Regions from separate parts of the Clostridium sp. 1001283B150225_161107_B6 genome, predicted to be linked through region 3. Evidence: predicted binding sites of a transcription regulator. Region 3 holds the regulator's gene; each other region holds the start of a gene.
The links. The regulator Rex, encoded in region 3, represses fermentation and respiration genes when NADH is low (regulators of the CRP and FNR family bind a similar motif). The targets are predictions, from matches to a motif close to ATTGTTAANNNNTTAACAAT.
Positions count from the first base shown of each region.

Region 1: gap (type I glyceraldehyde-3-phosphate dehydrogenase) is a predicted target of Rex. The motif match lies at 2,837-2,856, and genes of this name have one in related genera.
Region 2: fucO (lactaldehyde reductase) is a predicted target of Rex. The motif match lies at 3,299-3,318, and genes of this name have one in related genera.
Region 4: adhE (bifunctional acetaldehyde-CoA/alcohol dehydrogenase) is a predicted target of Rex. The motif match lies at 2,112-2,131, and genes of this name have one in related genera.

Region 1 is NZ_JADNMD010000002.1:674,211-681,713, reverse strand. Features, by position in the region: gene tpiA (triose-phosphate isomerase) at 1-373, opposite strand, end outside; gene I2H39_RS08180 (phosphoglycerate kinase) at 406-1,620, opposite strand; gene gap (type I glyceraldehyde-3-phosphate dehydrogenase) at 1,770-2,801, opposite strand; gene I2H39_RS08170 (histidinol-phosphatase HisJ family protein) at 3,076-3,885, shown strand; gene I2H39_RS08165 (peptidoglycan recognition family protein) at 3,926-4,885, opposite strand; gene I2H39_RS08160 (sigma-70 family RNA polymerase sigma factor) at 5,075-5,626, shown strand; gene I2H39_RS08155 (DUF3298 and DUF4163 domain-containing protein) at 5,595-6,467, shown strand; gene I2H39_RS08150 (hypothetical protein) at 6,532-6,714, shown strand; gene I2H39_RS08145 (hypothetical protein) at 6,720-6,899, shown strand; tRNA gene I2H39_RS08140 (tRNA-Ser) at 7,050-7,138, opposite strand; gene I2H39_RS08135 (DUF6612 family protein) at 7,260-7,503, opposite strand, start outside.
Region 2 is NZ_JADNMD010000005.1:174,671-182,173, forward strand. Features, by position in the region: gene I2H39_RS14230 (carbohydrate-binding protein) at 1-555, opposite strand, end outside; gene I2H39_RS14235 (KamA family radical SAM protein) at 780-1,871, shown strand; gene fucO (lactaldehyde reductase) at 2,077-3,225, opposite strand; gene I2H39_RS14245 (TetR/AcrR family transcriptional regulator C-terminal domain-containing protein) at 3,449-4,015, opposite strand; gene I2H39_RS14250 (methyl-accepting chemotaxis protein) at 4,168-6,963, opposite strand; gene I2H39_RS14255 (efflux RND transporter permease subunit) at 6,947-7,503, opposite strand, start outside.
Region 3 is NZ_JADNMD010000004.1:309,596-317,098, reverse strand. Features, by position in the region: gene I2H39_RS12765 (NAD(P)H-hydrate dehydratase) at 16-1,563, opposite strand; gene acpS (holo-ACP synthase) at 1,523-1,942, opposite strand; gene I2H39_RS12755 (redox-sensing transcriptional repressor Rex) at 1,963-2,625, opposite strand; gene I2H39_RS12750 (ABC-F family ATP-binding cassette domain-containing protein) at 2,790-4,742, shown strand; gene I2H39_RS12745 (hypothetical protein) at 4,765-5,055, shown strand; gene I2H39_RS12740 (MFS transporter) at 5,114-6,328, opposite strand; gene I2H39_RS12735 (amidohydrolase) at 6,325-7,503, opposite strand, start outside.
Region 4 is NZ_JADNMD010000009.1:45,857-53,359, forward strand. Features, by position in the region: gene I2H39_RS19145 (5'-nucleotidase C-terminal domain-containing protein) at 1-394, shown strand, start outside; SAM riboswitch class I at 515-645, shown strand; gene metK (methionine adenosyltransferase) at 786-1,973, shown strand; gene adhE (bifunctional acetaldehyde-CoA/alcohol dehydrogenase) at 2,221-4,833, shown strand; gene I2H39_RS19160 (helix-turn-helix transcriptional regulator) at 4,924-5,184, opposite strand; gene I2H39_RS19165 (hypothetical protein) at 5,319-5,579, shown strand; gene I2H39_RS19170 (WYL domain-containing protein) at 5,713-6,702, opposite strand; gene I2H39_RS19175 (WYL domain-containing protein) at 6,709-7,503, opposite strand, start outside.

The DNA.
Region 1 (7,503 bases), on a different contig from region 3:
CAATTGGAGTGATGCCGTGCTCAAATGCCTTCAGCACCTTCTTGTTCACAGTCTCATCTGTCTCAGCAAAGTACTCGCGTCTCTCAGAATGGCCGATGATTACGTACTTAACACCGGCATCTACCAGCATGCCGGGAGAAATCTCACCTGTATAAGCGCCCTTCTCCTCATAGTACATGTTCTCAGCTCCGATGCAGATATTAGAGCCCTTAGCTGCATCCATAGCAGGAATGATGTCAATGGCAGGTACACAGAATACCACATCCACATCCTCATTCACTACCAATGGTTTTAACTCGTTAACCAGGGCAACTGCCTCTGACGGAGTCATGTTCATCTTCCAGTTGCCTGCTATAATTTTCTTTCTTGCCATTGTATTTTACCTCTCCCTTTCACGCACAATCACTATTTATTGTCAGCTGCAGCCACGCCCGGCAGTTCCTTGCCTTCCAGGAATTCCAGGGAAGCGCCGCCGCCAGTGGAGATATGGGTCATCTTATCAGCAAAGCCCAGTCTCTTCACAGCATTAACGGAATCACCGCCGCCGATTACAGTGGTGGCATCTGCCAGGCCGGCAACAGCACGGCAGACTTCCAGTGTGCCTTCTGCGAAGTTGGAGAACTCGAACACGCCCATAGGTCCGTTCCACACAACTGTCCTGGCACCCTGTAATGCATCCTTATAGAGAGCAATGGTCTTAGGCCCAATGTCAAATCCTGACCAGCCTGCATCAATTACATCCACTACTTTATGCTCTGTTTCGTTGGAGAATTCCTTTCCTTCCACATGGTCAACAGGAAGCAGCAGCTTAACGCCCTTCTCCTCTGCCTTCTTAATCATCTCCAGAGCATAATCCAGTTTATCCGCCTCGCATAAGGAGTTGCCGATTTCCTGGCCCTGTGCCTTTGCAAAGGTATAAGCCATGCCGCCGCCGATTATCAGGGTGTCAACCTTGTCAAGCAGGTTGTTGATTACATTAATCTTGTCGGAAACCTTGGCGCCTCCCAGGATGGCAACGAACGGACGAACCGGGTTCTCTACGGCCTGGCCTAAGAACTTGATTTCCTTCTCCATCAGATAGCCAACCACATTCTCCTTGGTGAATCTGGTAACACCTACGTTGGAGCAGTGCGCCCTGTGGGCAGTACCGAACGCGTCGTTTACAAAAATGCCGTCGCACAGGTCAGCCAGTTCTTTTGCATACGCCTCGCTGGCAGCATCGCCGTCTTTGAATTTAGTCTCTTCAATTCTGTAGCGTGTATTCTGGAGCAGCAGAACCTCGCCGTCCTTTAAGCCGGCAGCAACCTTCTGTGTCTCAGGTCCTGTTACCTTGGCATCGTCCACAAACTTAACCTCTACGCCCAGTCTCTCGCTGAGAGCAGGAGCAACCGGTGCAAGGCTCATCTCCGGAACAGGCTCGCCCTTTGGTTTTCCCAAATGGGAACACAGAATAACCTTAGCGCCCTGGTCAAGCAGCTTCTTGATAGTAGGGATGGCTCCATCGATACGGTTATAGTTCTGGATAACGCCCTCCTTTAACGGAACGTTGAAATCGCAGCGTACCAGTACTTTTTTGCCCTGTAAATCTTTTAAATCATCAACTGTTTTCTTGTTTAACATCGTCAAATCCCCTTTCAGAGTCATTCTTACTTTTGGCAAACAATCGCCCGCAGGCAGGGCCGGCGGACCATTGCATGTAACAAAGGGCCCGGCCCAAACGACCGGACCCTTCATGAGTCTACTTAAAAATCACTGTCCTGTTGTCACAATTAGCCTAACTCAGCAAAGTACTTGATTGTCCTTACCATCTGGCTTGTGTAGGAGTTCTCATTGTCATACCATGAAACAACCTGAACCTCGTACAGGTCATCCGCAATCTGAGCTACCATGGTCTGTGTTGCATCAAACAGAGAACCATATCTCATACCGATAACGTCAGAAGATACAATCGCATCCTCGTTGTATCCAAAGGACTCGCTGGCAGCTGCCTTCATAGCGGCATTGATGTCTTCCTTTGTAACGCCAGCCTTCTTAACAACAGCTGTTAAGATTGTGGTGGAACCGGTTGGTACAGGTACACGCTGTGCGGAACCGATTAACTTGCCGTTCAGCTCTGGGATAACCAGGCCGATAGCCTTAGCAGCACCGGTGGAGTTAGGAACGATGTTGGCTGCGCCGGCTCTTGCTCTTCTTAAATCGCCTTTTCTGTGTGGTCCGTCCAGAATCATCTGGTCGCCTGTGTAGGCGTGGATGGTGGACATGATACCGCTCTGGATAGGAGCATAATCATTCAGTGCCTTAGCCATAGGAGCCAGGCAGTTTGTTGTACAGGAAGCAGCAGAGATAATCTTGTCATCAGCTGTCAGTACATTCTCGTTTACACTATATACAATAGTAGGAAGGTCATTGCCTGCCGGAGCAGAGATAACAACTTTCTTAGCGCCAGCTTCGATGTGAGCCTGAGCCTTGTCCTTAGAGCAGTAGAAACCTGTACACTCCAGAACAACATCTACCCCGATTTCGCCCCATGGAAGGTCAGCAGCCTTTGGTTCCTTGTAAATGGTAATCTTCTTGCCGTCTACAGTGATGGAATCCTCTCCAGCCTCAACAGTGTGCAGTCCCTGGCCATAAACGCCGGCATATCCGCCCTGTGCTGTATCATACTTTAACAGATGAGCTAACATCTTAGGATCGGTTAAGTCATTGATAGCTACTACATCGTAACCTTCTGCTCCGAACATCTGACGGAAAGCCAGACGTCCAATACGTCCAAATCCATTAATCGCTACTTTTACTGCCATGATTCAATTCCTCCTAGTTTGTTAAAAAATATATTATTGTTAAATATTAATCAACCTCTCTCTATTGTAATCAATTTCTAATGAATTGGCAAGTCCTTTTTTTATTTTTACGGATATTTGACCTTTTTATACTAAGAAAATACTGGAATCTTGCCATTCGGGTATTTTCTGCTATAATGTTGTTATGAAATGCGTATGAAAATGCTGTTATGTATAAAAATGCTCTTATTTTCGTAAAAAAGTCATTACTTATAGAAGCAAAGGAGAAGCTCCAATGATATACGACTGCCATCTGCACACTGAATTTTCCGGTGACTCCAACACCCCTATAGGTCTGCAGATTGAGAAGGCCATAGAACTTGGCATGAAGGAGATGTGCATCACCGACCATCACGACTACGACTCCGGATTCTGCGACTGCGATTTTATTCTGGATATTCCAACCTACCTTACATCCCTGCGCATGCTCCAGGCAGAGTACAGGGACCGCATCCGCATCAACATTGGAATTGAACTGGGGCTGCAGGACCATCTTAAGGAATATCTGGAGCACTTTGTAAAGCGTTATGGTGATTCCTTTGATTTCATCATCGGTTCCAGCCACTTTGTAAAGAGCATGGACCCGTACGACCCGGAATACTGGAATAAGCGGGGAGAGGTGCCCGGCTTTGAGGACTTCTTTGAAGCCTCCCTGATGCGCGTCAGGAACCTGTGTCACACCTTTGATTCCTTCGGCCATCTGGATTATGCGGTGCGCTACGCCCCCCACCAGAATGACTTTTATGACTACCAGCACCTGAGCCGGTGGATTGACCCCCTGTTAAAGATTCTCATTGAAAACGGCAAATCCCTGGAGTGCAACACAGGCGGTTTTAAGTACGGCCTGGGCCAGCCAAATCCCTGCCGGGAGATTCTCATCCGCTACCGGGAACTGGGAGGCGAGATGATTACCATCGGCTCCGACGCCCATACGCCGGAGTACGTAGGCTATGCCTTTGACACCTGCCGGGAACTGCTGCTGGACTGCGGCTTCAAATATTTTACTGTGTATCATGGCAGGAAACCGGAATTTGTTTTGCTTTAGTAATGACGGGGGCGGGTTTTCCTGCCCCCTCCCCATAATCTCATCCAGCACTTTCTGTCTTCATAGCTGCCTTCACATCCTTCAGAAACTGTTCCCAGGCATCTTCGTTTTCCACATAATATTTAGGACAGAGCTTTCCATTAACATCGTAATGGCGTATGACGTCCTTCGGGGTCAGCTTCAGCTGCCTGCACAGGAAGGCTGTCAAATCCACCACGGATTTATATGTGGCATCATTGAACTTTCCGCTGTCATCCGGATGGCACACCTCGATGGCAACAGTGGTGTTGTTCAGGGGGGCGTTGGCGTAGGCAATTTCGCTTACCGGAATGCACTGGATGACCTCGCCTTCCAGGCCCACCACGAAATGGCTGCTGGCAGAAGAACCGCTCTTTTGCGGGTCCTGGTCCGCCAGGCTGTCGAAATAGTCCCTGTTATTCTTGGCTGTGGAGCCGGGGTTGGCCACATAGTGTATGACAATTTTATCCACCTTCTGACGCCCCACATCCGGCCTGGAAAAAATGTTCTTTCTTATAAAATCCTGTTCCACGTAATCCGGCACTTCCACTGCTTTCAAATCCACGGTATAGGGCCGCTCCCAGCCCCAAAGGTAATAGCCTCCGCCCAGACCGGCCCCTATGCCCAGCACCAGCACCAACAAAAGCGCCAGGACGGGCACGCCTTTTTTAGAACCTTTCCGGCGTTCTCCTGAACCTGCATCCCCTGTTTTTTTCGTTTTCCGGGGACGGTCCTCCTGTTTTCTGTTGTCTGTTTTCTCCTGCCCTGTCCTGGCAGCAGGTTTCCGGGCCTGGGGCTCCCTGTCTCCCATACCGGGTTTCCTCCTGGAAACCCGGTCGCGCCTGGGTCTGCCCCCTATGTAGGAATCCCCCACAGGAGGATTCTGCCGGCCTGCCAAGGGCCTGTCCGGCTCCAGCGGTACCTGCCGGATGTCTTCGTAATCATTCATCCCATCTATATCCTTGGTACGTTCCTCTCTCATGCTTTTGTACACCTCTCATTGTTCCTGTCTCACTGATTCTGTCACATGAACAATATAACATTTTTCAGCTTAAAACACAATGGATGTTGCATTTTATGAATCAATCTGTAAAATCTTAAAATAGATGCAACTTTATCATTGCCTCAGACGTCTAACAGTCAGAAGGATATGAAAGGAGGATGCAGATACATGGGCTTCCACAACCATACGGCGGAAACAGAACGTCTCCTTACGGAAAATTATGAACGATACTACCGCCTTGCATTTAAATTAATGCGTAACGAAGATGATGCCCTGGATGTGGTCCAGGAAAGCGCCTACCGGGCAATCAAGGACTGCAAAGGGGTCAGAAATAAAGACTACCTTTCCACATGGATATACCGAATCGTAGTCAACACCAGCCTGGATATGCTGCGCAGGAAAAAGAAAGAAACCCCCACAGAAGAAATGCCGGAAACTCCGACAGAGGATTATTACCAGGACCTGGATTTAAAACAGATGATAAACCAGCTGGATGAAAAAAGCAGGACCGTCATCATACTGCGGTATTTTGAGGACCTTAAATTAGAAGACATTGCTGTCATAGTAGGTGAAAATCTCAACACGGTAAAGGCCAGGCTTTACCGCACCCTGAAACGGTTAAGACTGGAACTGGAGCCGGTGCCGTCAGGCGGTAACCAGAACCATTTTTCAGAAAGGAGCCATGCTCATGAAACAGGAAGAAAGCAGACAGATGGATAAGTTGAAATCAGAATATGAAAGCATACCGGTTCCAAAGGAAGCAAAGGAACGCATGCTTGCGGGCATTGCCCAGGCAAAAAAAGAACAGAAAGGCGTGATTATCATGAAATTTGCTAAAAAGACAGGCGGGGCTGCTGCTGCTGCCATGATTGCCATAACCGTACTGGCCAATTCCACACCGGCCCTGGCCAATGCAATGGAACAGATTCCGGTCATTGGCTCCATTGCAAAGGTAGTGACTTTCCGCACCTATGAAGATAAAAAGGATAATTTTGAGGCTGATATCAAGGTTCCCCAGGTAACCATTGAAGGAACCGAAGGCGCCCAGGTTCCTGCAAACAAGTCCATTGAGGAATATGGCAATGAACTCATTGCCATGTACGAGGAAGAACTGTCCAAGGACAACGGCGAAGGACACTATGGTCTGGATTCCCGCTACGAGGTGGTAACGGACAACAGCAAATACCTGTCCATCCGCATTGACACCACTCTTACCATGGCCAGCGGGGCCCAGTTCGTCAAGGTATTCACCATAGATAAGGCCACCGGCAATGTCATTTCCTTAAAAGACCTGTTCAGCGGCCGGCCGGAAATGCTGGATGCCATCAGCGCCAATATAAAGAGCCAGATGGCGGAACAGATGGCACAGGATGAGTCTGTTGCGTATTTCTACCAATCCGATATGCCGGATGAGGATTTCAAAGGACTGACAGGCGACGAGAGCTATTACTTCAATGAAAACGGCGAACTTGTGATTACATTTAATGAATATGATGTTGCGCCGGGTTACATGGGCGCTGTACAGTTTACCATTCCCGGTTCTGTCACAGGTACGTTTTAAATACTGAATCCGTCCATGCATATTTTCCATCCCCGCCTTCCATACTAACCATGAGGTGATGAAGATGATAGAGAGAGATGAACTTCCCATTGGCTTTACCATGGAACTGGCCATGAACCCGGAAGCCATGAGCCGTTTTTCCGGTCTTTCCACGCCGGAACAGGAACAGGTGGTAAACAGGGCCAGAAGCATAAAAAGTCATGAGGAAATGCGCAACTACGTGGAAAATATGTTTACGGAGGGATGAGGCACATGGAAGGTATACAGGTACCGGGAAGGCAGGAGCCTGACAGACAGGGCCCTCTGGAGCTTCCAGGCAGAAACAGCAGCACCTATGGGGATGGGGACATTCCTGAAATTGATTTACCCTGCGGCGACAACGCCACACATGATTTCCCTCAGGAATTTCCTGAAAACCGCATGCAGTCCTGATGAACCAGGGCTGCATTTTTTGTATGCCTGGCAGCAGTGACAGCCAAAAAGCGCAATGCCCGGAAAGCCGTGAATACGGCCCTTCCGGGCATTGCGCCGGTATGTGTTCCTATTATGGCACAGTCCCCGCGGACTGTACTGTCTGCAAAACGGAGGAGGAGGGATTTGAACCCTCGCGCCGGTGCTACCGACCTACTGGTGTTCGAAGCCAGACCCTTCAGCCACTTGGGTACTCCTCCAAAAAAATGCCAACTACTGCATTATACACTAAAATCCGTGTTTTGTGTAGTAGTTGGCGTTAATTTTTTAGACATTTTCAGCACAGTTTCAAACTATCTTAAAAACAGCCTCTAAATCCGGCTAATTTGCCGGTGCCTGCATCTCGGTATACTCTGCCGGGTTTGGAGCCGGAACATCCACGGGCTGGCCCGGGTCTGCGATTCCAACATCGCCGTCCAGGTTCACGCTGAAGGTCTCGCCCTGCATGGTCATATCCATATCCATCTTAAGACGCATCTTAATGCAGTCCCCGGCCGGGTTAACCACGTACTCGCCGCGGATATTGTGAAGCTTCATATCAAGTCCGTCCAGCATACCTGACAAT
Region 2 (7,503 bases), on a different contig from region 3:
AATCCGGTCAAAATCAACGGGACGGCCGAACTCCAGTGTCATTTGGGCATCATCCTGCATATTGATTCCCCATGACTCATAGGGCCATTTTCCGTGGGACAGGTTCGCCGTCACCCCGTCAATGGCGTTGCGGGCCGCAAACACAGCCTCTCCCCTTGTCTCAACATTGGCGTGGGCATGGGGATAAAAGCCCTGGCCCTTGTGCTGGTCCATGACGTTCTTTGCCAGGTTGCGGTAGGAGCTAATCTCATAGTCCAAGGCATAGCGCACTGTCAGATAGTGGCGCTCCCCTGTAAATGACTTAGGGTTATAGGATGTCTTGCCCTCTGCGAAGGGAACCTCATAGACCAGCTCATCTCCGGCCGCGTAAATGAATGACTCGTCCATGGTATCATCCACACGCATGATATAGAAACAGTTCTTTTCCGGCAGGGAGAATATAATCCTGTCTCCCTCCCCGTATTCGCCCTTCCACGCCAGGACAGCCTGTTCTTTTCCTGCGGCCTCTGCCTTCACCGCACCGTTTTTATCCTTTACTGTAATCTGCATTCCCATGTATATCGCACACTCCTTTTATATCGATTTTTCAGATTCTTTCATTCTACCATGGAGCGCCGTGGAATACCATATACAAAAAAGTTTAAATGATATAAAATTTTAAGCTGAATTTTAAGCTTTGCCGAATATTCTATTATTTACAAAATTTTTACTTTTTATTCATCCGGGCAGCTGTTTCTGATGTTATAATAGAAAAAATAATGAATGAAGGGGATGATTGGATGAATTGGAATGAAACACTGAGAAACAACGTAACCCGCGCCGAGGAACTGAGAACGTATATGAGGCTTAGCAGCCAGGAGGAGGAACACATGACCCGAATCCTGGAACTCTTTCCCATGACAGTCCCAAGATACTATCTGTCCCTCATTGACTGGAACAATCCGGAACAGGACCCAGTGTTCAGGATGTCCATTCCCTCCATTCGTGAAACCGACCTGTCCGGGGACTTTGATACCAGCGGGGAAGCGGACAACACCGTGCTTCCCGGCCTGCAGCACAAATATATGCAGACAGCGCTTATCCTGTCCACCCACCGGTGCGCCATGTATTGCAGGCATTGTTTCCGCAAACGGCTGGTGGGAATATCCGATGACGAGACAGCCGGAAACGTGGATGAGATGGGTGCCTACATCGGTTCTCACCCGGAAATCACCAATGTGCTCATTTCCGGCGGGGATTCCTTTCTGAACAGCAACCAAACCATACGCCGGTATCTGGAGGTGTTCAGCTCCATCAGCCATCTGGACTTAATCCGTTTCGGCACCCGCACTCCTGTGGTGCTTCCCATGCGGATTTACGATGACCCGGAACTTCTGGATATTCTGGCCTCCTATGCAAAAATCAAGCAAATCTATGTGGTGACCCAGTTTAACCATTCAAATGAGCTGACTCCCGAGGCAGTAAAAGCCGTCCGGTGCCTGAATGAGGCAGGCGTCATAGTAAAAAACCAGACCGTACTTTTAAAAGGAATCAATGACAACGTGCGGATACTTGGAAACCTTCTAAAGGACCTGACAAGATACGGCGTCATTCCCTATTACATTTTCCAGTGCCGTCCCGTATCCGGTGTAAAGGGCCAGTTCCAGGTTCCCCTGGCAGAAGGCTGCCGTATTGTGGAGGGGGCTAAGAACATGCAGAACGGACAGGGCAAATGCATCCGCTACGCCATGTCCCATGTCACCGGCAAAATCGAAATCCTGGGTCTTATGGAGGATGGAAAAATGCTTTTTAAATATCATCAGGCAAAATACGAAAAAGACCGGGGACGTATTTTCAGCAAGGAGCTGGCGCCGGGGCAGGCCTGGCTGTAAGGCAGAGCCGGGCCGCGGGGCGGTAGCTGGGACGCGGGCGAAAGTTGAGCCACGGGCGAAAGCTGGGCCACGGGCGAAAGCTGGGCCGCGGGCGGTAGCTGAGCTATGGGCAGACAATATCGAAGCCGCAGGACATATCCCGATATGGGGGTGTCCTGCGGCTTTTCTTGTGCCATGGTTTTTATGCCATAGGCTGCTTATGTATTTACATCAATGACAGATACAGGTTCTTAATGTCTTCAAAGGACGGGTCCTTTGGATTGCCCGGACGGCAGGCGTCATCCATTGCGGACTGTGACAGGAAATCCACATCCTCAGGCTTTACGATTTCCTTTAAGTCAGCCGGGATACCTACATCAGAGGACAGCTTCTTCACTGCGTCCACTGCTGCCTTGCGGTATTCATCCTCAGTCATGTTCTCAACGCCTTCTACGCCCATGGCAATGGCAATGTCTTTAAACTTGGTGCCGGTGCAGGGTGCATTGTATTCCATAACCGTTGGCAGGATGATGGCATTGGCAACGCCGTGAGGGGTATCATATAAAGCGCCCAGTCCGTGAGCCATGGAGTGCACAATTCCCAGACCGCAGTTGGAGAATCCCATGCCGGTCAGATACTGGCCCAGAGCCATGCCTTCCCTGCCCTCAGGCTTATTCTCCACCGCATCTCTCAGGCTGCGGGCAATGACTTCAATGGCTTTTAAGTTAAACATGTCAGTCATCTCCCAGGCCCCCTTCGTGGTATAGCCCTCAATTGCATGGGTAAGGGCATCCATACCGGTGGCGGCTGTCAGTCCCTTTGGCATGGAGGACATCATTTCCGGGTCAACCACTGCCACAACCGGGATGTCATGGGTATCCACACATACGAATTTGCGCTTTTTCTCCACATCCGTGATTACGTAGTTAATAGTAACTTCCGCCGCGGTGCCTGCCGTAGTGGGAACTGCAATAATCGGCACGGATGGATTCTTGGTGGGAGCAACGCCTTCCAGGCTTCTTACATCCTCAAATTCAGGGTTGGTGATGATGACGCCGATTGCCTTGGATGTATCCATGGAGGAACCTCCGCCAATGGCGATAATATAGTCTGCGCCGGATGCTTTGAAAGCGGCAACGCCGGTCTGCACGTTCTCAATGGTTGGATTTGGTTTGATATTGGAATAAATCTCGTAGGCAAGTCCTGCATCCTCCAGCACCTTTGTCACCTTGCAGGTTACATTGAACTTAATCAGGTCAGGGTCGGAACATACAAATGCTTTCTTAAAACCTCTTGCCTTTGCCTCATTTGCAATCTCCTGGATTGCGCCTGCGCCATGATAGGATGTCTCGTTTAATACGATTCTGTTTGCCATGATTCTCTTCTCCTTTACTTTGACGGTACGCCGCCGGCCCCATTTCATGTGTCGGCGGATTTGCTTGGTTGCTTTTGTTAATATTATAACAACACGGAATTTAAAATAAAAGTGACAAACATCCCTGTCTGTCACTTTCCTTAAAGGTTTGTGCAGTTTCACCATCTGGAATTATGCACAATTACTATTTTACGTCTCTGTTTCAACAGCAGATGTCCATGGATTAAAGAAGCTTCAGTTTCTCAAAAACCTCCGCCAGCTTTGGCGGCATGGCTTCCACCAGCTTATCGGACATTTCCACGGGCGAGTCTTTCATTCCTCCCAAAACCCACTTCACAGTCATGTATACGGAACCCTGGCAGTACATCTCCAGAAGGAACTGAAGCTCCTGGCCCAGGGGCTGGCTGGTCTTCCTGGCAATCAGGTCCGTATAGAACTGCAGAATCAGTTCAAAATCATGTTCCTTCAGCGAGTTCCTGTCATCGGAGCGGAAAGCCTCTGTAAAAAACACCTTTTCATTGAGAATGAACTCAAACTTCTGTGTCAGGCTCTCTCCCACCGTGTGCCCCATGCCAATCTGCTCAAAAGACTGGAGCACCAGCTTATCAAAATACCAGTTTATCAGGTCGTATTTGTCCAGAAAGTTCCGGTAAAAGGTCTGCCGGGTCACACCGCAGCCCTCCACAATGTTCTTGACCGTAATCTTATCCACGGGCGCTGTCTTCATGCACTCCTTGACGGATTCCGCCAGCTTGTATTTTGTTTTCTCCTGCTTTCCTGTTACGGCCATGATATTCCTCCTGAGGCAGGTACTGCATAGTGAGGCCCTGGTACCTGTGTCCTTTTGTAACTATCTCTTCACGCCAGCAGGCAGTGCAGCCATAGTCCTGCTGCACTGCCCGCTGCTTCTATGGACAGTATATCAAATTTTCAGTCCGTCTTCTACCTGTTTTTGAAAATGCTTACCATTGCCTTCCACATCTGTACCAACACGTTCCACATCCGCCTTAAGGGGCTTTCCTTGGTCTTGGCCACTTCCGCGTCCGCGGTCTTGGCCGTGTCATCATCCACACTGATTTCATCGGTGCGCATGACAATCTGAAGTGTCTTAGGCGGTTTATTCCGGTCCGAAGTAAAGGATACCTTGTCTGCAGACGGGTCCATAAACAGGAAACGGTTATCTGTATCAAACTTATCCAGCTCATTGTCAATGGTATCCTTCATGGTGCGTCCTGCCTGGCGCATCACTGTGGTGCTGTCCAGGATGTTCAGGCTCTTATCCAGAAGTTCCATACTGCCGCGCAGACTGTCTCTGGCAGCTGCGTCAAAATCATCACTGCTGTCTTTTAGTGTGTTCTGGATGATGGTCATTGTGCTGATTCCGCTGTTCAGGGCGTCGGTGGTGCGGCGCACCAGTTCCTGGGAATCATCCAGGGCTGTCTGGAGGTCCGGATAATATACATCCAGAGAATCGTTGAGAGCCTTCAAATCCTCAATCAGATAATCCATGTTGTCAACTATCTCTGCACTGTATTTTGCTGAATCAGATGTATCGTCCATCAGATTTGACATCTTCACTGTCAATGATTTGCTCTGGGCTGATAAATCCTTGAGGACCTCTACCTTTTCATACAGGGACTGTTCAATGGTTGCCGCTGCATCCGCCGGATTGGGACTGCTTAACAGCGGGGCGCTCTTTTTCTCTATGGACGCGCCTGCCATCAAACCGGACAAGCCGGACTTTCCTGTATTCTTTGCGGAACCAATGACTGTACCTGCATCCGGGGTACTGCTGCCGGTATTTCCATCTGCAGATGAACCTCCGCTGGTGTTGCTGCCTTCGGCTGTACCTCCGCCGGTGCTTCTGCTCTCGGTGCTCCCGCTTCCGCCGGTACTTCCGCCTTCGGTGCTCCCGCTTCCTCCGGTACTTCCGCCTTCGATGCTCCCGCTTCCGCCGGTACTCCCGCCTTCGGTGCTCCCGCTTCCGCTGGTATTTCCACTTTCGGCTGTGCCTCCGCCGGTACTCCCACCTTCGTTCCCGCTTCCGCCGGTATTTCCGCTTTCGGTGTTTCCGCTTCCTCCGGTACTTCCGCTTTCGGTGTTTCCGCCTCCGCCGGTATTTCCGCTTCCGCCGGTACTCCCGCTTTCGGTGCTCCCGCCTCCGCCGGTACTCCCGCTTTCGGTGCTCCCGCCTCCGCCGGTACTTCCGCTTTCGGTGTTTCCGCCTCCGCCGGTACTTCCGTTTTCGATATTTCCGCTTCCGCCGGTACTCCCGCTTTCAGTCCCGTTTCCGCCGGCACCTCCATCTGGATTATCCTTCCCATCCTCACTGCTGCCGGAATTTCCGCTGCCCTGGTCATTCCCCTGACCATTGTCCTGGCTGCTATTCTGGTCACTTCCCTGGCTGCCGCCTCCGCCGGAGGATGAATGGCTTCCACCGCCGGAAGTTCCATAATCTGCATCATCCATGTCTTCCAGCTCTTCCGCATCCAGTTCCTCATCATAAAGTCTTCTGGCCTTGGCGCTGGAACTCTTATACAGGCTGAGATACGTAAGCAGCGTGTCCTGGGATGCCTGAAGCTGTGTGTCCAGTGCCATAATGGATTCCATGGTCTTCTGAAGCTCCGGCAGGTCGCTGCTGATACCCCCTGCGCTGTTTTCAATGTTCTTAAGTCTGGTCTGCAGCTTTCTCAAGGGGTCCTGCATGTCTCCCAATGTATTGACAATATCATTCATGCTGCTGTGAACCACTTCAGCACAGTCCTTGGCTGTCTGCAGGTGCGGAATCATGGTATCCATCTGCTGTGACACGGATGTAAGCGCTGCCAGTGTCTGGTCATTTCCGGCCAGTATGCTGTCCTTGGAATTGCTCCACTTCTGTCTGGCGTTATCCGCTGAATCCATGCCCTGGCGAACCTGGTTCACACCCTGCCGCATGTTCTCCACAGACTCAGCCATCTGCTCCAGGCTGTCGTAAAGCTCATCTCCCGCATCCTGCCAGGTATCCTTGGCTTCCTTCAGGTCCTTGATATGCTCCAAATCCTCAACCGTTCCCGGCACCATGGCCATAATGACACCTATGGTCTCAAAGCTGTCCGTACCGATGCGCACCGTATAATCCCCATCCTCGCCCGGAAGGGCTGTAAATACCACAGCCGTGGTATCCCCCAGGTTCTGGGTCTGGGAGCCTTCCGCCTCCACACTGTAGCATTTACTCATATCCACAGGCACAGCCACCATGAGCATCATATTGTTGCGGTAATACTCCCTGGCATTGTCATTGGGCTCTGCCTTCACATTGATTTCAATAAGCCCGGAAGCCCCTGCCAGCTTATCGCCGTCTGTGGGTACTCCGTTAAGCTTGTAGGATACGTCAAAATCCCAGGGCAGCACAATCCTGTCTTTATCCACAGCACATTTATAGTAAAATCTTCCTCTCTGGGCCTCCGGAAGCTTCCATGTGACGGTCCCGTTCCCCAGCACCGGTTCAATGCTGTTGGACATGTTAATCACAGCCCCATAGGTACCGTAATCCGTAAACTCGGTCTGTCCATTGAGGCCCACTCCCTTTACCACGTTAATCTTATCTACCCTGCCGTAATAATCCAGGTTCACATACATGGTTTCATCCACGTCAACGGTGGCTTCTGCTCCGTATGCTGGTACGCCGCCGGTGCCGGTGCAAAGCATGACAAAGACCATTCCCGCTGCCATGATTCTCTTATAATTCATTCTCATCGCTTTCCACCTCCGCTGGTTCAAAATCTGTCCGTCTCAACGCAGACGCCTTATTGACTACGGCGCCTAATCCCGCCTTTATCAGTGCCTTCCGCTTTTCATGGCGCCGTTTCAGATGTTTCTGCAGGCGGTCCCACTCATTGCTGGTAATGATACGGTCAAAGAGCACCAGGAGAGCCGGCAGCACGGTCAGCACCAGAATTACGCTGAACAGCGCTCCTCGTCCAATCAGGTGTCCCAGGTCCCCTATGGCCGCTGTGGTTGATATGAAATGTATAATATATCCCGCCAGTATGATGATGGTTCCCGAAGTAAAAATAGAGGGACAGGACAGCATCAGGGCCTGGATACACGCTTCCTTCTTCTCCATGGTTTTCCTGCAGGACACGTAGTTATTGGTCAGCAGTATGGAATAATCCACTGTGGCCCCCAGCTGGATGCTGCTCACTATGATATAACCCATGAACACCATGGTATCCCCTGCCAGATACGGCATGGCCATGTTAAGGAAGATTGCCGCCTCAATAGGCACCATGACAA
Region 3 (7,503 bases):
CCTCTTGATTGTATTTTAATTCATAGACCCGGCCATCACACTGCCGACCGCATCCGCCAGTTCCGATGCCAGCAGGCTGTGGGCGCCGCTTTTAGAGGCGGCCGCGTCTCCCGCCCGCCCGTGCAGGTATACGCCCAGGCAGGCGGCCTCCTCCTCCTCCATGCCAATGGCTATCAGTCCTGCTATGATACCTGTGAGCACGTCTCCTGAGCCGGCCTTTGCCATGGCGCTGTTGCCGCTGGAGTTGATGTACAAATTCCCGTCCCGCCCTGCCGTGACCGTGGCTGCGTCCTTCAGCACACAGGTAAGGCCGTAGCGGCCTGCATACTCCAGGGCCGTGCCTGCCAGGTTTTCCTTAATCTGCTCTATGCCCTCCCCCGTGAGCCGGGCCATTTCCCCCAGGTGCGGGGTCACAATAATGTTCTCCGTATAATAGGATGTCAGATAGGGATGGCCAGCTATGGCATTCAGGCCGTCCGCGTCAATGATGACCGGCACAAAGGCGCTGGTCAGTATATCCTCCACCAGATACTCCACGTAGGGTCCGTTTCCCAGTCCCGGTCCCAGGACCACCACGTCGGCCCATTCCATCTGGGCTTCTATCATCTTCCGGAATTCCTCCCTGCCCTCCATGAGCTGGTCCGGGGTGTAGGCGGCTATAATGGCCTCCGGCAGGCGTTCCTGGAGTATCTGCCGGTTTTCCTCCACCGTAAGGAGCTTTACCAGCCCGGCCCCTGTCCGGTATGCAGATAAGGCGCTCAGGTAAGCGGCCCCGCACATATTCCTGGAGCCCGCCACAATCAGTACCTTTCCAAAGGTTCCCTTGTTGGAATAAGCAGGACGCCTGGGAATCCGTTTCAAGTCCTCATCCCCGTAGGTAACGGCAAAATCCCCTGCCGCCGTTCCCTCTGCCGCCTTCACCGCCTCCAGGGCCTGAACGGGAAATCCGATATCAGCCACTTCCACCTGCCCTGCATATTCCCGTCCCGGATACAGGGCTGTCCCGGTCTTCTCCCATCCAAAGGTAACGGTTACATCCGCCTTCAGGGCAATGCCCATGACAATTCCCGTATCCCCATGGATGCCTGAAGGAACATCCACTGCCACGGTACGGCGTATGGACCTGGCCTCCAGCATCTCGATGCACTGCCTGTACTCTCCCTCAACCGGCCTGCTCAGTCCCACGCCGAACACCGCGTCAATGAGAAGGCCGCACGTTTCCTTTTCCCCGTCCTGCCAGGGCGAAGAGAAAAGGCCCACATTGGCGGCAATGGAAAGCTGTGCTCTGAATTCCTCTGTTCCTCTTTCCGGATTCCCCACCAGGAATACACGCACCGGATACCCTTTTAAATGAAGCATTCTGGCTGCCGCCACGCCGTCGGCCCCGTTGTTGCCGGTGCCGCATACAGCCCACACCGTATCCCCCTTCTCCCAAAGGCGCTCTGCTGCCCGGGCCACCTCAAGAGCAGCCCGTTCCATCAGGACCAGGGATGGGATTCCCACGGTATGGATGGTATATGCGTCAATGGCCTTCATCTGTTTTCCCGTTACCAGCATCCTCATATGACTGTACCTCCTTTATCCTTCCCTCTCCCACTGCAAATGCCATGGCGTATTCCCCTGTGTTGGTGATGGAAACCTCCAGGCGTTCCATCCCCATCTCCTTAAACCGCGTAAGGGCCCCCCGGTAAAGGCGGACATAGGGCTTGCCCAAATCGTCCCTGAGCACCTCCACGTCAATGGGCATAAAGGTGCGGAATCCCGTTCCCAAAGCCTTGGCCACAGCTTCTTTCACAGCAAAAGAGCCGGCCAGCTTAGAGGCGGACCCCTTTGCTTGCCGGCTTTCCATATCTGTAAATGTGCGCATCACAAAATAATCCTTTTTACAGGCTTTTTCCATGCGGCTGATTTCAATTAAATCCGTTCCAACTCCAAGTATCATGGCGCTGACTTCCTAAACATTTACTTTAATGAATTTCTCTGCTCCTCCTGCTGGTCATACATACTGCTGACCCGGTAGGAAAGGCGCATCAGGCTCTCGGACAGATGTACATTTTCAACCACCACATCCTCCGGCACCACCAAATCCGTATGGGCAAAGTTCCAGATAGCCCTGATTCCCGCATTCACAAGGCGGTCCGCTATCTCCGGCGCCTTTGTCTTGGGAATGGTCAGCGCTGCAATCTGAATCTCATTCTCCCGGATAAATGTCTCCAAATCATCCACGGAGCGAATCTCAATTCCCCTGATAACAAGTCCAATCAGTTTGGGGTTAATATCAAACATTCCCCTGATGACAAAGCCCCTGCGCTCAAAATTCGTGTAGTTGGCAATGGCCTGTCCCAGGTTTCCTGCTCCGATGATAATTACATTATGCTGTCTGTCAATTCCCAGTATCTTAGCGATTTCCGAATAGAGGTACTTTACATTATAACCATATCCCTGCTGTCCGAATCCGCCGAAATTATTCAAATCCTGACGGATTTGAGATGCAGTCACCTTCATTCTGGCGCTCAGCTCGTTGGAGGATATACGCTCCACACCTTCCTCTATTAATTCACCTAAATAACGGTAATAGCGGGGCAGCCTAGAAATCACTGCCTTCGAAATCTCCTTGCGTTCCATGATGTATCCACCTTCCCATTGTGCAATTCTATCAAAACTCTAATAGTACTATTATAAACACACGTCAAAAAAATGTCAAACACGTTTACATATGTTCTTGAAAAAATCGTTCCCTTATATTATACTTGTGAGAGCAAAATATGTCGTTTTTAAAGGAGTTTACCATGATTTTATCATGCAGCAATATAAGCAAATCTTTTGGGGAGAAACATATATTAAAGCAGGTTTCCTTCCACCTGGAGGACCATGAGAAGGCGGCCATCGTGGGAATTAACGGCGCCGGCAAGTCCACCCTCCTGAAAATCGTCATCGGGGAGCTGGCCCCTGACGAGGGGTGCGTTGCCCTGGGCAAGGGCGCCTCTGTGGGCTATCTGGCCCAGCACCAGGACCTGGACAGCGGCAGCACCATCCAGGACGCCCTGCTGGAGGTCAAACGCCCCATTCTGCAGATGGAAGAACGCATCCGCTCCCTGGAACTGGATATGAAAAGCGCGTCCGGCGAACGCCTGGAAGCCATGCTGGAGGAATACAGCCGCCTGACCCACCAGTTTGAGCTGGAAGGCGGCTATGCCTGCCGCAGTGAAATCACCGGTGTATTAAAGGGACTGGGCTTTGCCGAGGAAGAATTCACAAAGCCCATCAATACCCTTTCCGGCGGGCAGAAGACCCGCGTGTCCCTGGGCAAGCTTCTTCTGACCAGGCCGGACATCCTGTTTCTGGACGAGCCAACCAACCACCTGGACATGGAATCCATTGCCTGGCTGGAGACTTACCTTAAGACCTACAGCGGCAGTGTAATCATTGTTGCCCATGACCGGTATTTCCTGGACCGGGTGGTGACTAAAATCGTGGAGCTGGACAATGGAACCGGAACCGTATTCAGCGGCAACTACACTGCATACAGCGACAAAAAGGCCATGCTTCGGGATGCCAGAATCCGGGCATACTTAAATCAGCAGCAGGAAATCAAGCACCAGGAGGCGGTAATTGCCAAGCTGAAATCCTTTAACCGTGAGAAATCCATACGCAGGGCCGAGAGCCGTGAAAAGATGCTGGATAAGATTGACCGGCTGGAAAAGCCCATGGACATCGACGACTCCATGGACATCCGGCTGGAGCCGGATGTGGAAAGCGGCAAGGATGTGCTTACAGTCACCGGCCTGAGCAAATCCTTTGACAGCCAGACCCTGTTCACGGATGTGGACTTTGAAATCAAGCGGGGGGAGCGGGTGGCCATCATCGGCAACAACGGAACAGGCAAGACCACCCTCCTTAAAATCATCAACCAGCTGCTTCCGGCTGATACCGGCGAAATACGCCTGGGTTCCAAGGTCCATATCGGCTACTACGACCAGGAACACCAGGTCCTTCATATGGATAAGACCCTGTTTGACGAAATCCAGGACACCTATCCCACCATGAACAATACCCAGATTCGCAATACCCTGGCCTCCTTTCTCTTTACGGGGGACGATGTGTTCAAGCTAATCCGCGACCTGAGCGGCGGCGAGCGGGGCCGTGTCTCCCTGGCCAAGCTGATGCTGTCCGACGCCAATTTCCTGCTGCTGGACGAGCCCACCAACCATCTGGACATCACGTCCAAGGAAATCCTGGAAAGCGCCCTGTGCCGTTACACCGGAACCGTCCTCTATGTGTCCCACGACCGGTATTTCATCAACCGCACAGCCACCCGAATCCTGGATTTGACCGGCCAGTCCCTGATTAATTACATCGGCAGCTATGACTACTATCTGGAGAAAAAGGAGGCTGTGGAAGCGGCCTTTGCGGCCAGGAACAGCCGTTCATCATCCGCCTCCCGTACCTCCCGGTCCGCCGGCAGCCCTTCCCAGGGCTCCCAGAATGACCTGAAGCTGGAGTGGAAGGCCCAGAAGGAAGAACAGGCCCGTATACGCAGGATTCAGAACGAGCTCAGGAAAACAGAGGATTCCATCCATGCCCTGGAGACAAGGGACAGTGAGATTGACGCCCTGCTCACCAAGGAAGAGGTCTACACCGATGTGCCGCGGCTTATGGAGCTGAATAAGGAAAAAGAGGAAATAGCCGGACAGCTAGAAACGCTGTACCTGCACTGGGAAGAATTAGCCGAGGAGGCCTGATGCCGCAGAAAGGAGCTGCTACATGAAACTGAAACGTATATTTGCCCTCATAGGCGCCATTGGGCTGGCCGGCCTGTTTATCCTGGCCATTGTGCTGGCTGCCATGGGAGCGCCGAAGAATTATCTCATGGCGGTTATCTTCTCCCTGGTTTTCATACCCATTATCATGTATGCCATGGGACTTATGACCAGGGTGCTGAAACCATCCGACCCCTTTGAAGATATGGACGGAGATGCCGGAGGGAATCCCCTGCAGGATAAAACAGACATGGATTCAAAGGATGATTTGAGAGAATCCAAGAGAACCAAATAAATGACACTCCCCCTGTGAAAGACTTTTTTATTGATATGTCTTCCACAGGAGGAGTGTTTTAACTTGACAGCCCCTTTACCCAGAACACGCCCAGCATAACCACAGACAACAGGGCCGCGCCCTCATAGGGGAACCGTATATCCAGGACGCCTGCGGCCCGGGCCATGAACCCCAATACCAGCGGTGAAGAAAACTGTCCCAGACTTCTCATAAACATAATGACGGAACCGGCTGCCAGGGACTCCTCCTTCTCACAGGCAATACATGCCTCTGCGTTAAAGGTGCCCACGGCCGAGGCAAGGGCTATTCCAAACAGTACCAGACCCAGTATGGTAAGTGCCAGGCTGTTCTTTGCATATAGAGAAAGAAGTCCGCCAATGGCGCACAGCCAGATGAAGGTACTCATATATCTTCCCAGGATATTTTTCAGCTTTCCGATACAAAGCCCTGTCACAAGGGAGCTTACGGTCTGGAATGACATAATGATTCCCACTTTTTCCCCGCGGATTAAACCCTCCGAAAGAATGATGGCGGAGCAGTTGTTCAGTATGGCAAAATAACCTACAAACACCACAAACGTGCCAATTCCATAGACCCATATCTTCTTAATGACGCCAAGGGTTCCAAAGCTATGATGCCCGGCCCCTGCTGGAACCCCATTTTCATTCCCCGCAGCCTCATTCCCCGCAGCCGTTACATCGGGAATATGCTTCAGGCACAGCCACAGACATGGGATTCCAAACAGATACACCAGGAACACGGCTCTCCAGGAAATGGCAGCCAGATACCCGGCCAGCACCATACAGATAATGGACGACACGCTGGACCATATGACAATTCCTCCATTTAAGCGGTGCTGTTCCTCCCTGGTAAAAAAATAGGACAGCAGCCCCACTGACAGCGGCATCATCAGCCCATATCCGGCTCCAATGAGGATTCTTGTAAGGACCAGTGTGTAAATACCGGTGGCCAGACCGCCCAAAAGACCGCCCGCCAGGAACAGGACCAGCCCTGTTCCGCAGAGCTTCCGGACCGAATACCGTCTGCTGAGCCAGGTAAAGGGAATGGCTGCTGCAATCACCATCAGTGACGGCAGGGATACAATCATCTGTACCAGCACGCCGGGGGCATCCGGAAAGGTCTGGCGTATGACTCCAAGGGCAGGCGATATGCCGGTTCCCACCAGCGCATTGGCCATGGAAAGGCTCAGCACTGCCCACAGCACCATGGACCTGTTTTTCAGTTCTCCTGCCGTATTATCCTTTGTACTCATGAATCCTGCCTTTCTAACAGATGGTATAGTGTGCTGATATAGACAGCCAGGGCCGGAACCATGGCATCCTCATCAATGTCAAATCCGGGATTATGCAGACTGGCTGTCAGGCCCTTCTCCTCATTCTTCACTCCGAAGAAGAAAAAAGCGCCCTTAAATTTTTTGGTATACCAGGCAAAATCCTCTGACCCCATCTCAGGCTCCGTACGCTTCATTACCTTGTCTTCGCCCAGCACTTCTGCCGCGGATTTGCAGATTATATCCGTCACATCCCTGTCATTGGCAAAGGAGGGAAATGCAAAGGAATCCTCAAATTCACAGGTGATTCCGTTCATCCGGCTGATATCCCTTACAATCTGCTCCAGCCGTTTTGCAATATAGTCCCTGACCTGGCTGTCGTGGGCCCGGAAGGTCCCTCCAAAGGTCAGCTCCGAGGGCAGGACATTTTTAGTGGACAGGACCCCGGCGTTTATGGAGCATACCGAAATAACAGCCGTCTTCATGGGCGGTATCTCCCTGGAACGTATATTCTGAATGGCCTGAATCATCTCCATGGCAATGGGTATCAGGTCATTTCCCTTATGGGGCGACGCAGCGTGACATCCCCTTCCCTTCAGCTTTACCTCAAAAAAATCGCCGCTGGCAAAAAAGTTCCCGTATCTGCACCCCATGACCCCGGCCGGGTACTGAGGCTGGCAGTGGGCTCCAAATATGGCGTCCACGCCATCCAGAACGCCGGAATCCACGATGAGCTTTGCGCCGCCGGGAGCCGGGCCTTCCTCGGCAGGCTGGAATATCAGCTTGACGCACCCGCCCGGAATCTGGTCCCTGTGCTCTGAAAGATAGGATGCCAGTCCCAGCAAAAGGGCTGTATGTACATCATGGCCGCAGGCATGGCATACCCCGTCCCTGGCGGAGCGGTAAGGCACATCCTTCTCATCCTGCATTCCCAGTGCGTCCATGTCCGCCCTGACCGCTATGGTATTTCCCGGCCTGCCCGTGTCCAGGATTCCCAGCACAGCACTCTCCGCAAATCCGGTCTGTACCTGGTATCCAAACTCCTCCAGCAGTCCTGCCACCATGGCTGATGTCTTTGGCAGATAAAATCCGGTTTCAGGACAGGAATGTATCTTTCTTCTCCACTCCACCATTCTGCTCCTGTAGTCCTGGGCCTC
Region 4 (7,503 bases), on a different contig from region 3:
TGCACTGGAAATGGCGTCCAGGAATTATCCGGAAGAGAGCGGCGGTTTCCTTCAGGTGTCCGGTCTGACCTACACCATTGACGCATCTGTTAAATCAGGTGTCCGGACAGACGACAAGGGGAATTTTACCGGTGTGTCAGGCGCTTACAGGGTAACGGACATCAAGGTGGGGGGAGAGCCCATTGATTTGGCCGGTACATATACCGTGGCGTCCCATAACTATATGCTGAAACAGGGCGGTGACGGCATGACCATGTTCCGGGGATGTAATGTAATCCGGGATGAGGTCATGGTGGATGTGGATATCTTATCTTCCTATATAAGGCGGATGGGAGGTTTTGTGACATCTGAGTATGGGAACCCGGCCGGCCAGGGGAGGATTACCATAAGGTAAAATCAGGATGGGAAGGCAATGGCAGAACGGGCAATGATAAATTTTAGTATTGACATATATATATAATTGCTATAAGATATGGAAGGTAACACATTTTACAATTAAAGAGTTCGTAAATATCCCTTATTCAGAGTGATGGAGGTACAAAGGACCTGTGAAGTCACGGCAACCCCGGTTGAGTATATCGGCATGATATGCGAAAGGGCCGGAAGGTGCCAGCCTGAGCGAGGAGTATGCTGGTAGGATAAAGCATGCTTGGTCGAGCAATAAGAGGATTTGAAGATTTATAGATATTTTCAAGTCCGCAATTGCTGCGGACTTTGTTTTTTGTAAATGGTTGATGTTACAGCTGCTGTTAATCATTTATCTGAACAAGAAGGAGAGATTAAAAATGGAGAGAAGACTTTTTACATCTGAATCCGTAACAGAAGGGCATCCGGATAAAATGTGCGATGCCATATCCGATGCGATTTTGGACGCATTGATGGAGCAGGACCCAATGAGCCGTGTGGCATGCGAGACAGCTACCACCACAGGACTGGTTCTTGTCATGGGAGAGATAACCACCAACGCCTATGTGGATATTCAGAAGCTGGTGCGCGAGACCGTGCGTGAGATTGGATATGACCGTGCCAAATATGGTTTTGACTGTGATACATGCGGTGTCATTACGGCCATTGACGAGCAGTCCCAGGACATTGCAATGGGAGTGAATAAGGCGCTGGAGGCAAAGGAAAACAAGATGTCCGACCAGGAGCTGGACGCCATCGGAGCAGGAGACCAGGGCATGATGTTTGGTTTTGCCACCAATGAGACAGAGGAATTCATGCCGTATCCTATTTCCCTGGCCCACAAGCTGGCAAAGCGCCTTACGGATGTCCGCAAGAACGGCACGCTTAAGTATCTCCGTCCGGACGGCAAGAGCCAGGTAACGGTGGAGTATGATGAGAACGACAAGCCGGTCCGTCTGGATGCCGTGGTATTATCCACACAGCATGATGAGAGCGTGACCCAGGAACAGATTCATGCGGACGTGAAAAAATACATCTTTGACCAGGTGCTTCCCCAGAATATGATAGACGAGAACACAAAGTTCTTTATCAATCCTACGGGACGCTTTGTAATCGGCGGACCCCAGGGGGACAGCGGGCTGACCGGCCGTAAAATCATCGTTGACACCTACGGCGGTTATGCGCGTCACGGCGGCGGCGCATTCTCCGGAAAGGACTGCACCAAGGTGGACCGCTCTGCTGCATATGCAGCCCGCTATGTTGCCAAAAACATCGTGGCGGCCGGCCTGGCTGATAAGTGCGAAATCCAGCTGTCCTATGCCATCGGGGTGGCCCATCCTACCTCCATCATGGTGGATACCTACGGAACCGGTAAATTGAGCAATGAGAAGCTGGTGGACATCATCCGTTCCAACTTTGACCTGCGTCCGGCCGGAATCATAAGGATGCTGGATTTGCGCCGTCCGATTTATAAGCAGACAGCTGCTTATGGTCACTTTGGCCGCAATGATTTGGACCTGCCCTGGGAGCGGCTGGATAAGGTGGAATTGTTAAAAAGTTATCTATAAGTTTTATGTTTTTAGTTGCAGCTATCCTCTACAGCCAACAGAGGATAGCTGTTTTTTTTTTCCTCCTAAAAAAATTATAAAATCTTTCATTTATATATTGACATTTTTTTAACGAAGGTATATAATGCAAACAGTGAGATTGTTAATTAATTATCAATACAAATTAAGCAGCAATTTAAAATGACTTGACAGGCAGGTACAGCCTAAATGTACTGAAACAAACACAAGGAAAATGGAGGATAAGGAAATGGCAAAGAAAATCGAGCAGGTTGTTCCGGAAATCATTGACAGCGTAGACGGACTGAATGCAAAAATGAATGCAATGCGCGAAGCGCAGAAAGCTTTTTCTACCTTTACACAGGAGCAGGTAGACAAAATCTTCTTTGCAGCAGCAAGCGCGGCTGACAAAATGCGTCTTCCACTTGCAAAGATGGCAGTTGAAGAGACCGGCATGGGCGTGGTTGAGGATAAGGTTATCAAGAACAACTACGCAGCAGAGTATATCTACAATGCATACAAAGACACCAAGACAGTTGGTGTAATTGAGGAAGATAAGGAATACGGCATTAAAAAGATTGCCGAGCCAATCGGCCTGATTGCAGCTGTTATTCCTACCACCAATCCTACTTCCACAGCTATCTTCAAGACACTGATTGCCTTAAAGACACGCAACGCAATCATCATTTCCCCACATCCGCGTGCCAAGAACTGCACCATTGCGGCAGCCAAGGTGGTTCTGGATGCAGCTGTTAAGGCCGGCGCACCGGAAGGTATCATTGGATGGATTGATGTTCCTTCACTGGAACTGACCAACGAGGTAATGAGGGATGCCGACCTGATTCTTGCAACAGGCGGCCCCGGCATGGTTAAGGCTGCTTATTCTTCAGGAAAGCCTGCACTGGGCGTTGGCGCCGGCAATACACCGGTTATCATCGACGACACGGCAGATATTAAGATGGCAGTTAACTCCATCATTCATTCCAAGACATTTGACAACGGTATGATTTGTGCTTCCGAGCAGTCCGTAACGGTTCTGGAATCCATCTACAACGACGTCAGAAAAGAATTTGAATACAGAGGCTGCTATTTCTTAAAGCCGGGCGAAATTGATAAGGTCCGCAAGACCATTATCGTAAACGGCGCCCTGAATGCCAAGATTGTGGGACAGAAGGCAGCAACCATTGCCAAGCTGGCAGGCGTTGAGGTTCCAGAGGATACCAAGATTCTGATTGGCGAGGTTGAGTCTGTTGACATCAGCGAAGAGTTCGCACATGAGAAACTGTCTCCTGTACTGGCTATGTATAAGGCCAAGACATTTGACGAGGCCCTGGACAAGGCAGAGCGTCTGGTGGCAGACGGCGGCTACGGCCACACCTCATCCCTGTATGTGAATGTAAATGAAGAAGAGAAGATATTAAAGCATGCAGCGAGGATGAAAACCTGCCGTATTGTAATCAATACTCCTTCTTCCCACGGCGGCATTGGTGACCTGTACAACTTCAAGTTAGCTCCGTCCTTAACACTGGGCTGCGGTTCCTGGGGCGGCAACTCCGTATCTGAGAACGTTGGGGTCAAGCACTTACTGAATATCAAGACCGTTGCTGAAAGGAGAGAGAACATGCTGTGGTTCCGTGCACCTGAGAAGGTTTACTTTAAGAAGGGCTGTCTGCCTGTAGCATTAAAAGAGCTGAAGGACGTTTTAGGTAAGAAGAGGGCGTTCATCGTAACAGACTCCTTCCTGTATAAGAACGGATACACCCATGTCATCACAGACCGTCTCAACGAGATGGGCATCACATATACCGTATTCTCCGATGTACAGCCTGACCCCACACTGGCCAATGCACAGGCAGGCGCCAAGCTTATGAGGGAATTTGAGCCGGATGTAATCCTGGCCATGGGCGGCGGCTCCGCTATGGACGCAGGCAAGATTATGTGGGTGCTGTATGAGCATCCGGAAGTGGATTTCATGGATATGGCCATGCGCTTCATTGATATCAGAAAACGTGTATACACCTTCCCGAAGATGGGTGAGAAAGCATATTTCATCGCTGTTCCCACTTCTTCCGGTACAGGTTCCGAGGTTACCCCGTTCGCGGTTATCACGGACCAGGAGACAGGCATCAAGTATCCTCTGGCAGATTACGCACTGCTGCCGAACATGGCAATCGTTGATACAGACAACATGATGAGCCAGCCAAGAGGCCTGACCAGCGCATCCGGCGTTGACGTACTGACCCATGCACTGGAGGCATATGCATCCGTCATGGCTACCGACTATACAGACGGCCTTGCACTGAAGGCCATGAAGAATGTATTTGATTACCTCCCAACCGCTTACAATGAGCCTGCAAATGTTGAGGCCCGTCAGAAGATGGCGGACGCTTCCTGTATGGCCGGTATGGCATTTGCCAATGCATTCCTGGGCGTATGCCATTCCATGGCCCATAAGCTGGGCGCATTCCATCACCTGCCACACGGTGTTGCAAATGCACTGCTGATTTCCCTGGTAGTTGATTTTAATGCGGCTGAGAATCCGCGCAAGATGGGCACATTCTCACAGTATCAGTATCCTCATACCCAGGAAAGGTATGCAGAGTGCGCAAGGTTCTGCGGAATCCAGGCAAAGGATGATGCTGAGGCAGTCCAGAAGCTGATTGTCAAGATTGAGGAGCTTAAGAGGACTGTTGGCATTAAGTCCTGCATCAAGGATTACGGAATTGATGAGAAAGACTTCTTAGACAGGCTGGACGACATGGTAGAGCAGGCATTTGATGACCAGTGTACCGGCGCTAACCCAAGATATCCGCTTATGAGCGAGATTAAAGAAATGTATTTAAAAGCATACTACGGTAAATAATTCGTACCCATTGCGGGTAAATACCTTTATCCTTTGTGTTTGGAACAGGCCGTCTGTCGTTTGACAGGCGGCCTGTTCATGTCATTCCGGTTATTGTATATCCTTGGGATTCAGTGTGATGCCCTCAAAAAATGATTCATAGTTAATGTTAAAGATTTCTCTCATGGCAACCAGCTCGGAGATTCGAATATTGTAAGTGCCGCCTTCTATCTGGGAATATATGCTGCGTGAAATATTGAGCCCCATCAGCTGCATCTTTGCAGTGACCTGCTCCTGGGTAAGGTGTGACTGCAGGCGGTATTTTCGGATGTTTGGCCCTATCCTTAAATCCTGCTTTAATTTTTGTTCCATGGCTTCCTCCGGAATATGCAATAAATAGGTTGCATTTCCTTGATTTTACGACAAATGTCATATATAATTGCAATGTATAGATTGCACAGCAGAAATTGGAGATATACATGCAGAAAGTAGAATAGGAGTTTCGTATGATGCCAGAAAAATCCCAGGGGGGGCTGTTGGCCAGATTGCAGAATCTATCAGGCTGCCAGTACCTTTCGGACCTTCACAGTCCGTTTTATATAGACGATATTATATATGCCGTTCGAACGGTCAGCATATCATCTTATTCCATGGGGGAATGGGAGGAAGCCTTCCGGTATATTACGGGTGTCAGAATGGAATTCAGGAGTAAGGATGAACTGATTAAGAATCTGATTTTAAGATTAGAGGAAAACAGGGAGCTTTAGAGGAAGTAAAGAGCTTTAAATGAAAACAGGGAGCTTTAAACGAAACGGATGCTGCCGGCGGTCCGGGTGTATAAAACAACACCCGGGCTGCCAGGACAGCATCCATTTTTTATTTCTTATATTGTATCTGTTTTTACGTGATTTCCCCGTAGAGCAGCTCATGCTGTCTCCTGACCCGTTTTTGAATCTGCCTTATAAAGGAGGGCGGACCCAGTACGCGGACCACAGGTCCAAAGGATAGGATATCAATGAGAAGTTCTGTCTCATCCGCCAAATCATAGTAAATGGAGCAGACCCAGCATTTCTTATCCTCATCATACTCCGTGTGCTTCTCATAGTTGGCAAAATGCAGCATGCACCGTTCCAGTGAGTTGCGCTCACCGCTGATTTCCAGTACCACTGGGTTTGCAGCCTTCTGGACCGGTTGGAATGAACGGGCTTTTAAGTCCGGCGGGCATGGCCTGGAGGTCACGTGGCAGTCCTTTATACGGCCTAAGTTCAGTATGGTGTTGCGGCTGAAGGTTTCCCGGTGGAGCTGGAGGCAGCAGAGACGGAATTTGTCATCCTTGGAGGAATACTGAAGCTGGTAAGGCGCAGTTTCAAAGGAGTGGACACGGCCGTGCTTTCCCTCATAGGCCACCAGAAGGATACGTTCCTCCCTGAGCGCCTTAAGAATGGCCTGGAAATGTTTCCTGTAGTCGCCGGAAGCATAGGAATCCCCGTCTCTGTAGCGGTCATAGTAGTAAAAGTTTTCCTCCTGGTAAAGAGAGGAGCAGGCGCCTAATTCACGGTCCAGAAGTCCTATCTCCCGGTCAGTGAAAAACAGCCGGAAACGGGGGTCCTGCATAAGGGATTTAAGCCATGCCTTTTGGAGATTCGTAAGAGGGATAGCCGGGACGGCATGGCCCAGCCGGGACGTAAAGGTATGTTTGTCCTTCTCATCCAGAAGGGCCCATGTGCCGTCCGTCAGTTTGGGAATAATGGACAGGGAGCTTTCCTGGAAACCATAGACACGGCAGATATCCTCCATGTCCTGCCTGGTTATGGGGTCACGCCCGGCTCTGTCCAGTATGTGGCGGACTACATTGTAATAGCAGCTGTAGATTTTGTGAAATAATTCCATGGTTTCCTACTCCTCATTCCTGCAGTACATCTCATACATCTTTTCCCAATCGCGGGTTATCTTGGCTATGGCAAAGAGGTTCGTTCCCTGGATGTCCAGGATACGGCCTGTAAAGGTTTTGGCCCAGGACAGCATTTCGTTGGTATCGAAAAATGTACCAGTGTACAGAAACTGGTTTTCGCGAATCCTCAGAACCTCTCCCCCGCGGCCTTCCCGGTAAAGACGGTTTAAGATATAGGGTTCTTTTTCCTCGTCTATGTAGAGCTTGATGCAGACCTCCTCCATACGGCTTGCGCCGCCTCCAAACGACACGCCCCAGCATTTATCCTTGTTTTTTTCCAAATCACGGAGCAATTCCCCGTAAAATGTACATGGCTCCAAAAGGGTCACACTGGTGATGGAGTCCAGACGGGAGTTGCTGAAGCGGCGGCGCTGGGGCAGATACAGGCACAGATACCTCCGGCCGGTCTGGGTGCTGACATATATTTTCAGAGGCACTCCTGACATGGTGGAGGTCTGTCCGCTGCGGCTGCTTTTGTTTTCGAAACAAATCAGACGCTGTTCCCGTATGGCGGTCAGTATACAGGCCAGTACGCCGTCCTCCAGTGTGTGTACGATGAAATGGTGCTTGAACTGAAACAGGTCATTGCATGCATCCTGACGGTCCAGGATGGTGCTTCCTATGAAGCCAAAGGGGGCTGCCTCCTGGAAGTATTTCACTGCTGTGATGAGGCGCTGCCATAATTCATGTTTCTCGTCCGCTGTCCCGTCAGACACTGTTTTGCCGGATTCTGTTTCCAT